Regions from separate parts of the Arthrobacter sp. B0316-1-20 genome, predicted to be linked through region 3. Evidence: riboswitches for the same ligand, from Rfam matches in the RefSeq annotation. Region 3 holds a riboswitch; each other region holds the start of a gene.
What was found. Region 3 has a riboswitch for cyclic di-AMP ahead of AC5RW2_RS13215 (NlpC/P60 family protein). Riboswitches for the same ligand answer to the same signal wherever they lie in the genome.
Positions count from the first base shown of each region.

Region 1: another riboswitch for cyclic di-AMP. It lies ahead of AC5RW2_RS00275 (NlpC/P60 family protein); the one in region 3 lies ahead of AC5RW2_RS13215 (NlpC/P60 family protein).
Region 2: another riboswitch for cyclic di-AMP. It lies ahead of AC5RW2_RS00500 (M23 family metallopeptidase); the one in region 3 lies ahead of AC5RW2_RS13215 (NlpC/P60 family protein).

Region 1 is NZ_JBNHHC010000001.1:51,316-54,579, reverse strand. Features, by position in the region: gene mobA (molybdenum cofactor guanylyltransferase) at 1-266, opposite strand, end outside; gene AC5RW2_RS00280 (HNH endonuclease) at 263-763, opposite strand; gene AC5RW2_RS00275 (NlpC/P60 family protein) at 1,102-1,896, opposite strand; cyclic di-AMP (ydaO/yuaA leader) riboswitch at 1,901-2,069, opposite strand; gene AC5RW2_RS00270 (NlpC/P60 family protein) at 2,554-3,264, opposite strand, start outside.
Region 2 is NZ_JBNHHC010000001.1:108,529-111,792, reverse strand. Features, by position in the region: gene fdhA (formaldehyde dehydrogenase, glutathione-independent) at 1-550, shown strand, start outside; gene AC5RW2_RS00505 (GlcG/HbpS family heme-binding protein) at 585-986, shown strand; cyclic di-AMP (ydaO/yuaA leader) riboswitch at 1,727-1,903, shown strand; gene AC5RW2_RS00500 (M23 family metallopeptidase) at 1,907-2,842, shown strand; gene AC5RW2_RS00495 (aldo/keto reductase) at 2,923-3,264, opposite strand, start outside.
Region 3 is NZ_JBNHHC010000007.1:29,389-32,652, forward strand. Features, by position in the region: gene AC5RW2_RS13205 (M23 family metallopeptidase) at 1-284, shown strand, start outside; cyclic di-AMP (ydaO/yuaA leader) riboswitch at 402-575, shown strand; gene AC5RW2_RS13210 (NlpC/P60 family protein) at 579-1,301, shown strand; cyclic di-AMP (ydaO/yuaA leader) riboswitch at 1,536-1,711, shown strand; gene AC5RW2_RS13215 (NlpC/P60 family protein) at 1,716-2,522, shown strand; gene AC5RW2_RS13220 (HNH endonuclease) at 2,811-3,264, shown strand, end outside.

The DNA of each region.
Region 1 (3,264 bases), on a different contig from region 3:
CCCGCTGCCGGGCCGGAGAACGGCGGGTCCTCCCGGGTGAGCGTCAGCCGCAGCGGCTGCGGGACCAGCGTGCGGCGGAAAGCTTCCACTTCCTCGGACAGGTCATCCGGGCCGACGACGGAGATCCGCCGGGCCCCGCAAACGGCCTCCAGCGTGCGGCGCAACAGGGTGGACCCCTCGAGCCGCAACAATGCCTTGGGGCTGCCGCCCAGACGCGAGGACCGGCCGCCGGCCAGCACGACGGCGTCGAAAAGTGGAGCGGTCACGCGGCGGTATGGGTGTCGAGGAACTGGCTCCAGGCCGGGGCGGGACGGTCCAGGTCGCGGATCCGCCAGCGGGCGCCGCTGGGCGGCCGGGGCGTGAAGCGCAGGCTCCAGCCCATTTGGGCCAGCGTGCGGTCGCCCTTGGCGTTGTTGCAGCGCAGGCAGCAGGCCACCAGATTCTCCCAACTGTCTTCTCCCCCGCGGGACCGGGGCTTGACGTGGTCCACCGTGGTTGCTGTCTTCCCGCAGTAGGCGCAGAGGTGGTTGTCGCGGCGCAGGACGCCGCGGCGGGTCACCGCGGTGTCCTTGTTGTACGGCATCTTAATGTAGCGGTTGAGCAGGATGACCGAGGGGCGGCCCAGTATGTCGTTGGGGCCGACGACGGGGTCCCCGTCTTCGGCAATCACGCTGGCTTTGCCGGTGAGCACAAGAAGCAGCGCCCGGCGGAAGGTGACAACCGCCAGGGGTTCGTAACCAGCATTCAGAACGAGTGTGCGCATGCACATTCCTCTAGGTCTGGCCAACCCGACCGGTGCTTCAGATCCCGGTCCGGGACTGGATTTTCTGCACTGACAGTCAAAGAGTATGACGGCGAGTGCGTTCCGCGCTAACTTTTTCGCCTCCCGTGGGCCGTCGGAATGACGCCGCGGGCGGTCCGGCGGCGTCGGGCGAGCGGTCCGGCGGCGCGGCGGCGGGCACCCGCGGGGCCCACCTTGGGCCGTGGCGAGGCCGGACCGCGCAGGCGTCTGGCCTCCCGACAACGCCGCCGGCCCCGGTGCGCGCGCTGGGCGTGCACCGGGGCCGGCGGGACGGTCGCTGTGGACCGGGAAGGCTGTTGCTAGTTGACGCGGATGGCTACGTAGCCGGATCCGACGTCCGCACTGGCCAGTGCGGTGGTGTAACCGGTCCAGCCGCCGTGGATGGCCTGGCCGTTGCCCACGTAGATGGCGATGTGCGCAACGCCTGCTCCGCCGTCGGAGTAGTAGAGCAGATCGCCCGGCTGCGGGGTGGACACCTGGGTGCCGTAGCTGAAGAACTGTGCGGGTGCGAGGTCGCCCACCGAGAAACCGGCGGCGCGCAGGGCCTTCTCCACCATGGCGGTGCAGTCCTGCGAGATGCCGATCTGGCCGTACGCGGAGGACACCAGCGTGGAGGCCACGCCGCTGGCGGACGCTTCGGCCTTCGCCGGCGCTGCCTTGGCTGCGGGAGCCGCGGCGGCTGCCTTGACCTCGACCGCGGGAGCGGCGGCGTGGACGGCGCCCTGTGCGGTGTCTGCGGCCTCCTCGACGACCGGGGCCACTTCCTCGGCCACGGCTTCGACGACAGGCTCGGGCTCCGGGGCCGGAGTGGACTTGATGGCGGGACGCGAGAAGGTCAGCTCGACGGCACTCGAAGCCTGGACGGTGTCCACCTGCACGCGGCTGGGTACGGACACCGTGGATGCGGTGCGTTCGATGGAGGTTGACTGCGCGGGGACCGCGGCGGTCAGGGCCAGTCCGGACGCGGCAGCGATTACGGCTGCCGAGCGACCCATGGATCCGGCATTGGACGAGACGGCTTTGGAAATCGTCTCCAGCGGGTTGGTGCGGACGGAAACGGCGCGGTGGCGCCCCGTAGCGGTGTCATTGAACACGTTAAAGGCCTCTCCCAATGCCTGCGAGGTGAGCTGTCGGATTCGGATGGGAGTGCATCCGGCCGCAGCCCTCCCCGGCAATGCCTGAGAGTGCTGTCGACTTAACCCCAAGGGTTCCTGTACGGAACCCGAAATTGGTTCCCCCGCCTCTGCCCGCGAAGTTTTTTGCGAACGGACTCCGGACGGTGGCAGAGCTCGGCAATCCACCCGGAGGTCCCAGCCGTTTGGCAACTGGCACGCGTTAGAGCGTATACGATCAATCACGCATTGTCACATTCTGATCACGGCGTGGTGATGTTTTGATTACGACAGCCCTCGGAGTCCTGCTGCCAGACGGTTCCGGGACGGGGCTGGTACGAAGGGTGCGCCTTCCGTCTCGGGGCTGCGCGCACGTTCCAAGCGCCGTTGTCGCGCGGGTCTTCCACGCGCGGCTCCGGGGCCCGGCTTCGCGCACGGGTCTTCCGCGCGCCGACCGGCCCCCTTCTTCGCGCCACTCCTGGGCAGGTCTGCCGCGCGCTGTTTCCGCGCCCCGTTTCCGTCCAGGTCCTCCGCGCGCCGTGTCCGCGCACCGATTCCACCCAGGCCCTCCGCGCGCCTTGTTAACGCTCGCAGCGCGCCCCGAAGGACGCGCCGCGAGAGGGCCGTGACAGGAAGTGCTTAGCCTGCCGGACGGATGAAGACCGGGCCGGAGCCGATGTAGGCGCTGCCCAGAACAGTACTGTAGCCCGCCCATCCGCCGTGGACCGCCTGGCCGTTGCCGACGTAGATGGCCACGTGGGCCACGCCGGCACCGCCGTTGGCGTAGTAGATGATGTCGCCGGGCTGCGGGGTGGCCACCTGCGTTCCGTAGGCAAAGAACTGCGCCGGGGCGAGGTCGCCCACCGCGAAGCCTGCCGCGCGCAGGGCGTTCTCGACCAGGGCCGTGCAGTCCTGGGCGACGCCGATCTGTCCGTAGGCGGCCGCGACGATGGCGCCGGCGGCTCCGCTGGCGGCAGCCTCGCCGGCCTTCTTGACAGTCTTGGTTTCGTTCGACCCGGCGTCGTTGCCGGTCGTGGGGTTGATTTCGTTGGAGACGGCCTGGACAACCGGCTCCGGCGCGGGGGTGGAGGTGATCCCCGCGCGTTCGAAGGTCAGCTTCACGGCTGCGGAGGCCTGCACGGCTTCCACCTGCACGCGGGCCGGGGCCTCGACCCCTCGGTCAGCGCTGACAGCCTGGGCCGGGATGGTACCGGTCAGAACCAAGCCGGTAGCGGCGGCGATCACGGCACCCTGACGTCCCATGGTTCCCGCATTCGCGGACACAGCCTTGGAAATCGTCTCAAGCGGGCTCGTGCGGACGGGGGTCGCACGATGGCGGCCCGCAGTAAT
Region 2 (3,264 bases), on a different contig from region 3:
CGTCGTGATTGTCGGGGACATGAACGAGGGCCGCCTCGCCCAGGCGCGCAGCTTCGGCTGCGAGACCGTGGACGTCTCCCAGGGCCATCCCAGGGACCAGATCGAACAGCTTTTGGGCGTCCCCGAGGTGGATTGCGGCGTGGACGCGGTGGGTTTCGAGGCCCGCGGGCACGGCAAGGACGCCCAAGAGGCGCCAGCCACCGTGCTGAACTCGCTGATGGAGGTTACTGCGGCCGGCGGGGCCCTGGGCATCCCGGGGCTGTACGTCACCGGCGACCCGGGCGGAATCGACGAGGCCGCGCAGAAGGGCTCGCTCTCGCTCTCGCTGGGCACGGGCTGGGCCAAGTCGCTCTCCTTCACCACGGGGCAGTGCCCGGTGATGAAGTACCACCGCGGCCTGATGATGGCCATCCTGCACGACAGGGTGCAGATAGCGAAGGCCGTGAACGCCACGGCCATCCCCTTGGAGGACGCGCCGAAGGGCTATGCGGAGTTCGACGCCGGTGCCGCCACAAAGTACGTGCTCAACCCCAACGGTTACATCAGCTAGGCCCCGCGACGGGGCCTTGAACCTAGGAGCAAACATGGACACCGTCACCTTGGAAGACGCCCGCCGGGTCATTGCCGCCGCCGAGGCCAAAGCCGCCGACATCGGCCAGCCGATGAACATCGCCGTCGCCGATGCGGGCGGGAACCTGGTCTCGCACGTGCGGATGGACGGGGCGTGGCTGGGCAGCATCGACATCTCGATCAACAAGGCCTTCACCTCGCGGGCGTTCGACATCCAGACCAAGGACCTGGGCGACAACTCGCAGCCGGGCAATCAGTTCTACGGCATCCATGCCAGCAACCACGGCCGCATCATGATCTTCGCCGGCGGCATCCCGCTCTCCCGCGACGGCCAGGTGGTCGGTTCGATCGGCGTCAGCGGCGGCTCCGGAGAGCAGGACCAGTCGGTGGCGGAGGCTGGAGCGGCGGCACTCTAGTTTTGGCTCCGGAGCCGGTCAACACCTGATTATCGGCACCGGGCCGCGGACCCGGGTCCGGGTCAGCGCCTGATCGTCGGGACCGGGCCGCCGGCCGGGATTCGGCGTCTGCTCGCCGGGTTTGGCCTGCTGCGCCAGCCGGCCTGACCGGTACGCGGCTACATCCGGATGCCTGCCCCCTGCTTGTTGCGTTCATCACGGCAGGCCTTCACCGCGTCCGCAGTCTGCGCCGCCACGATTCACTGCGCACTTCCCCGAGAGCAGCACTGCGAAGGCTTGGTGCGCGCCGGGCCGCCAATGCTAACTGGAGGCTGCCCGGCGGAGGCGTTACTCCCGGGCGGGGGTCCGATAACGGCCGGGGAACGGCGTGTAACCTCCGAACACTCCCGGCGCGGGGCCCGGATAACGGCCCGGGAACGGCGTGTAACCTCCGAACACTCCCCGGCGTGTAACTTCCGCTCACTCCCCGGCGCGGGGGCTCCACTAACGGCCCGGGAACGGCGTGCAACCTCCGATCACTCCCCGGCGCGGGGCTCCGCTAACGGCCAAGCAGCGCCGCGAATCCCAGGCGGATGCACACTCCGCCCAATTAAAGGAATCACCTTAAACGGAGGAACTTCTGGTGACAAGGAACACGGATAACGAATTTGTAACGCCGCGTGTCGCTCCGGTAATTTTGAATTTGTTCCTATCTATCTAGGTAGGCATCCGGTCCGCCCGTCTAACCCTGCCAGCGGACCGCAAGAATCGAGCTTTTCATCGAAGGCAGGGGCGGAGGAACCACTTACGGTGCTTGGGGGCACCTCGGGGTGAAGTCCTCACCGGCACAGTCGCACTCTGAAATCCGACTGCCGGCAGGACCGAGTGAACTCTCGCTCGAATCCGACAGCTAACTTCGCAGGCGCAAGAGAGGAAACCCTGTGAACAACCCTGTGCGCGGTCGTCGCCGTTCCGACACCCCCACGAATGCCCTGTCCAAGATCTCGCGTTCCGCCCTGGCGAAGATCACCCGTTCCAGCGAGGGCTCCCCTGCCCGCCGCGAAGGGGAAGCATCCCCGGCGGCCTACTCCCTCGCCCGCAAGACCGGCCTGGCTGCCGTTGCCGCCGGCATCTTGGCCGCGGCAGTGGTCCCGGTGGCCCAAGCCGGCGGCACTACCGACGTTGGTTCCGACCGCGCCTCCGAGCAAAGCCCCGTGCAGATTCAGGCGGCCCAGGAGGCCGAAATCCGCTTTGACCGGGCCAAGGTAGCCAGCAAGGCTACGCCGGAGGAAGCCCAGGTTGCCGCCGAGGCCGCCGAAAAGAAGAAGGCCGACGAAAAGGCGGCGGCCGCCAAGAAGGCCGAGGCCGAGAAGAAGGCGAAGGCCGAAGCTGCGGCCAAGAAGGCTGCAGCGGAGAAGAAGGCAAAGGCCACGGCCGCAGCCAAGAAGGCCGCCGCAGCCAAGGCGAAGACCGTCGGCTTTGCCACCGGCAAGCTGGCCGCTCCGATCCCGAACATGAACCAGACCTCCGGCTTCGGCTACCGCCAGAACCCGATCACCGGTGCTGCAGGCGAGCTGCACACCGGCATTGACTACGCCATGGCGTGCGGCACCCCTGTCCACGCGGCCGACGGCGGCAAGGTCGTCGAGGCCGGCTGGCAGGTCGGCGGCGGCGGCAACCGCATCGTGGTTCAGCACGGCAGCGGCCTGAAGACAACCTACAACCACCTGCAGTCGATCGGCGTTTCGCTGGGCCAGAAGGTGGCCAAGGGCCAGTCCATCGGCCAGCTGGGCACCACCGGCAACTCCACCGGCTGCCACCTGCACTTCGAGGTTGTCAAGGACGGTCAACTGGTGGATCCGGCCGGCTGGCTCTAACCCACCCTTGACGACGGCGGAGCTTCCGCCACCGACGACGGCGATGCCCACACGGCATCGCCGTCGTCGTTAAGGGCCGGTCAGGCGAAGGGCCTCGACGCCCGGTCCAGGGCGGCAACTTCGTCGGCGGTCAACTCCACGTCCGTGGCGGCCATCAGCTCCGGCAGCTGTTCGGGCGTCCGGGCGCTGGCCAGCGGAGCGGTAATGCCGGGCTTGGTCAGCAGCCAGGCGAGCGCGGTTGTCGTGAGGGAGATGCCGCGCGACTGGGCGACGGTCTCCAACGCGTCGACGACCGCGAAGCCCTCCATCGTGAGGTAATCACGGAGCATGCCGCCGCGCGGGCTGCTGTCGGCGTCATCCGTCGAGTGGTACTTGCCGGACAGGAAACCGGCGGCCAGCGAGTAGTACGGGAACACCGAGAG
Region 3 (3,264 bases):
ACGGAGCCCCCTGCGGCACGCCGGTCCACGCCGCGGCCGGCGGCACCGTCGTCGAGGCCGGGTTCCAGGTCGGCGGTGGCGGCAACCGGATCGTGGTGGACCACGGCAACGGCCTGGAGACCACGTACAACCACCTGAGCACCATCGACACAACGGTGGGCGCCACCGTGGCGCGTGGAGAAGTTCTGGGTGAAAGCGGCACCACCGGAGCGTCAACCGGCTGCCATTTGCACTTCGAAGTAATGGTCAACGGCAAGCTGGTGGACCCCACCGGCTGGCTCTGATTGACACGCCGTAACCGGAATGTGACTCAGTCGCCAAACTGTTATAAGGTTTCACCTGTGCCTGGCATCAACTGCCAGGCACCTTCGGGCGGAATGCCGAACTCTGCCGTCGCCCGAAGTTCGTTCGCACCGAATCGCATGGCAGAGGCGGGGGAACCACTTCCCGGACATCGCAGGATGTCCTTGGGGTAAAGCCGATCAGGCCCGGGCCACCAGCCCGGAAACCGGCCGGCCGGATGAACTCCCATCCGAACCCGACAGCTCACCTCGCAGGCATTTGGGAGAGGTACAACCGTGTCCAAGAGCATTACTGCGGGCCGCCACCGTGCGACCCCTGTCCGCACCAGCCCGCTTGAGACGATTTCCAAGGCTGTTTCCGCAAACGCCGGAACTGTTGGACGCCAGGGTGCCGTCTTCGCCGCTGCTACCGGCATCGTTCTGACCGGTGCCATTCCGGCTCAGGCCGTCAGCGCCGACCGCAGCGTCGACGCCCCGGCCCGCGTTCAGGTGGAAGCCGTGCAGGCTTCGGCGGCCGTGAAACTGACCTTCGAACGTGCAGGGATCACTTCCACCCCGGCACCGCAGACCGTGGTCCAGGCCGTCTCGAACGAGATCAACCCAACGACCGGCAACGACGCCGCATCGGACAAGGGCAAGTCCAGCAAGAAGAGCGGCGAAGCTGCCGCCAGCGGAGCGGCCGGCGCCATCGTCGCTGCCGCGTACGGCCAGATCGGTGTGGGTCAGGACTGCACCGCACTGGTCGAGAACGCGCTGCGCGCGGCCGGCTTCTCGGTCGGCGACCTCGCCCCGGCACAGTTCTTCGCCTACGGCACCCAGGTTTCCACCCCGCAGCCGGGCGACATCATCTACTACGCCAACGGCGGCGCCGGCGTGGCCCACGTGGCCATCTACGTTGGCAACGGCCAGGCCGTCCACGGCGGCTGGGCCGGTTACAGCACCGTGCTGGGCAGCGCCTACATCGGCTCCGGTCCGGTGTTCATCCGTCCGGCAGGCTAAGAGACTTCCTGACGCCCCTTTTATATGGGGTGTACCGCGGCGCGCCTTTCGGGGCGCGCCGTCGGTCCTTAAGCGCTCCCGGTTTCGGTGCGTCCCGGGCAACCTCCGTAACCTAAAGATCACCGTTCCGTGATCAGAACGTGACAATGCCCGCCGCATCGTATACGCTGTTACTCGTTCCAGCTGCCAGACGGCTGGTACCTCCGGGTGGATTGCCGAGCTCTGCCACCATCCGGGGTTCGTTCGCAAAAACTTCGCGGGCAGAGGCGGGGGAACCAAATTCGGGTTCCGTACAGGAACCCTTGGGGTTAAGTCGTAGGACTCTCAGGCATTTGCCGGGGGAGGACTGCGGCCGGGTGCACTCCCATCCGAATCCGACAGCTCACCTCGCAGGCATTGGGAGAGGCCTTTAACGTGTTCAATAACACCGCCACGGGGCGCCACCGCGCCGTTTCCGTCCGCACTAACCCGCTGGAGACGATTTCCAAAGCCGTCTCCTCCAATGCCGGATCCATGGGGCGCTCCGCAGCCGTTATTGCTGCCGCCTCCGGATTGGCCCTGACCGCCGGCATCCCCGCGCAGTCAGCCACCATCGAACGCACCGCGTCCACCGTGTCCGTCCCCAGCCGCGTGCAGGTGGACACGGTCCAGGCTTCCAGTGCTGTCGAACTGACCTTCTCGCGCCCCGACATCACGTCGACTCCGGCCCCTAAGCCGGAGCCAGTGGTCCAAGCCGTGGCCCAGGAAGTGGAGCCGGTTGTCGAGCAAGCGGCAGACGCAGCACAGACTGCCGTCCAGCAAGCCGCCCCGGCAGCCGCGCCGGCAGCCGTAGCGAAGCCCGCAGCCGCCAAGCCCGCAGCCGCCAAGGACGCCGCGCCCGCCACCGCCTCCGCCAGTGGCGTGGCCTCCACCCTGGTCTCCTCCGCTTACGGCCAGATCGGTATTTCGCAGGACTGCACCGCCATGGTGGAGAAGGCCCTGCGCGCCGCCGGTAAGTCGGTGGGCGACCTCGCCCCCGCGCAGTTCCTTAGCTACGGAACACAGGTTTCCACCCCGCAGCCGGGCGACCTGCTCTACTACTCCGACGGCGGCGCCGGTGTTGCGCACATCGCCATCTACGTGGGCAACGGCCAGGCCGTCCACGGCGGCTGGACCGGTTACACCACCGCGTTGGCCAGCGCTGATGTGGGATCCGGCTACGTCGCCATCCGCGTCAACTAAGCTTCGGCCTTTCCGGTCTGCTAGACCGTCCGCCGGCCCCGGTACACGCCCAGCGTGCACCGGGGCCGGCGGCGTTTTTGGCCTAACGGCAACCGCCCGCCGGATACGCCGACGATCCAAGAACAGCCGGTGAACAGTGGCTGCTCCGGTCGAAACTGCCCACCAACAGCGAAAAAAGTTAGCGCAGAACGTATCGACCGTCATACCCTTTGACTGTTAGTGCAGAAAATCCAGTCCCTGACCGGAACTGAAACGCCGGTCGGGTTGGCCACACCTAGAGGAATGTGCATGCGCACACTCGTTCTGAATGCTGGATACGAACCGCTGGCGGTCGTCACCTTCCGCCGGGCGCTGCTGCTTGTGCTCACCGGTAAGGCCAGCGTGATCGCGGAGGACGGTGATCCCGTCGTCGGGCCGAACGACATCCTGGGCCGCCCTTCGGTGATCCTGCTCAACCGGTACATTAAGATTCCGTACAATCAGGACACCGCCGTGACCCGCCGCGGAGTGCTGCGCCGGGACAACCACCTGTGCGCGTACTGCGGCAAGACGGCCACGACGGTGGACCATGTCAGGCCGCGCTCGCGCGGAGGCGCGGACAGTTGGGAGAATCTGGTGGCCTGCTGCCTGCGCTGCAATAACGCCAAGGGCGATCGCACACTGGCCCAGATGGGCTGGAGCCTTCGGTTCACACCCCGCCCGCCCAGCGGTGCGCGTTGGCGGATCCGCGATCTGGACCGGC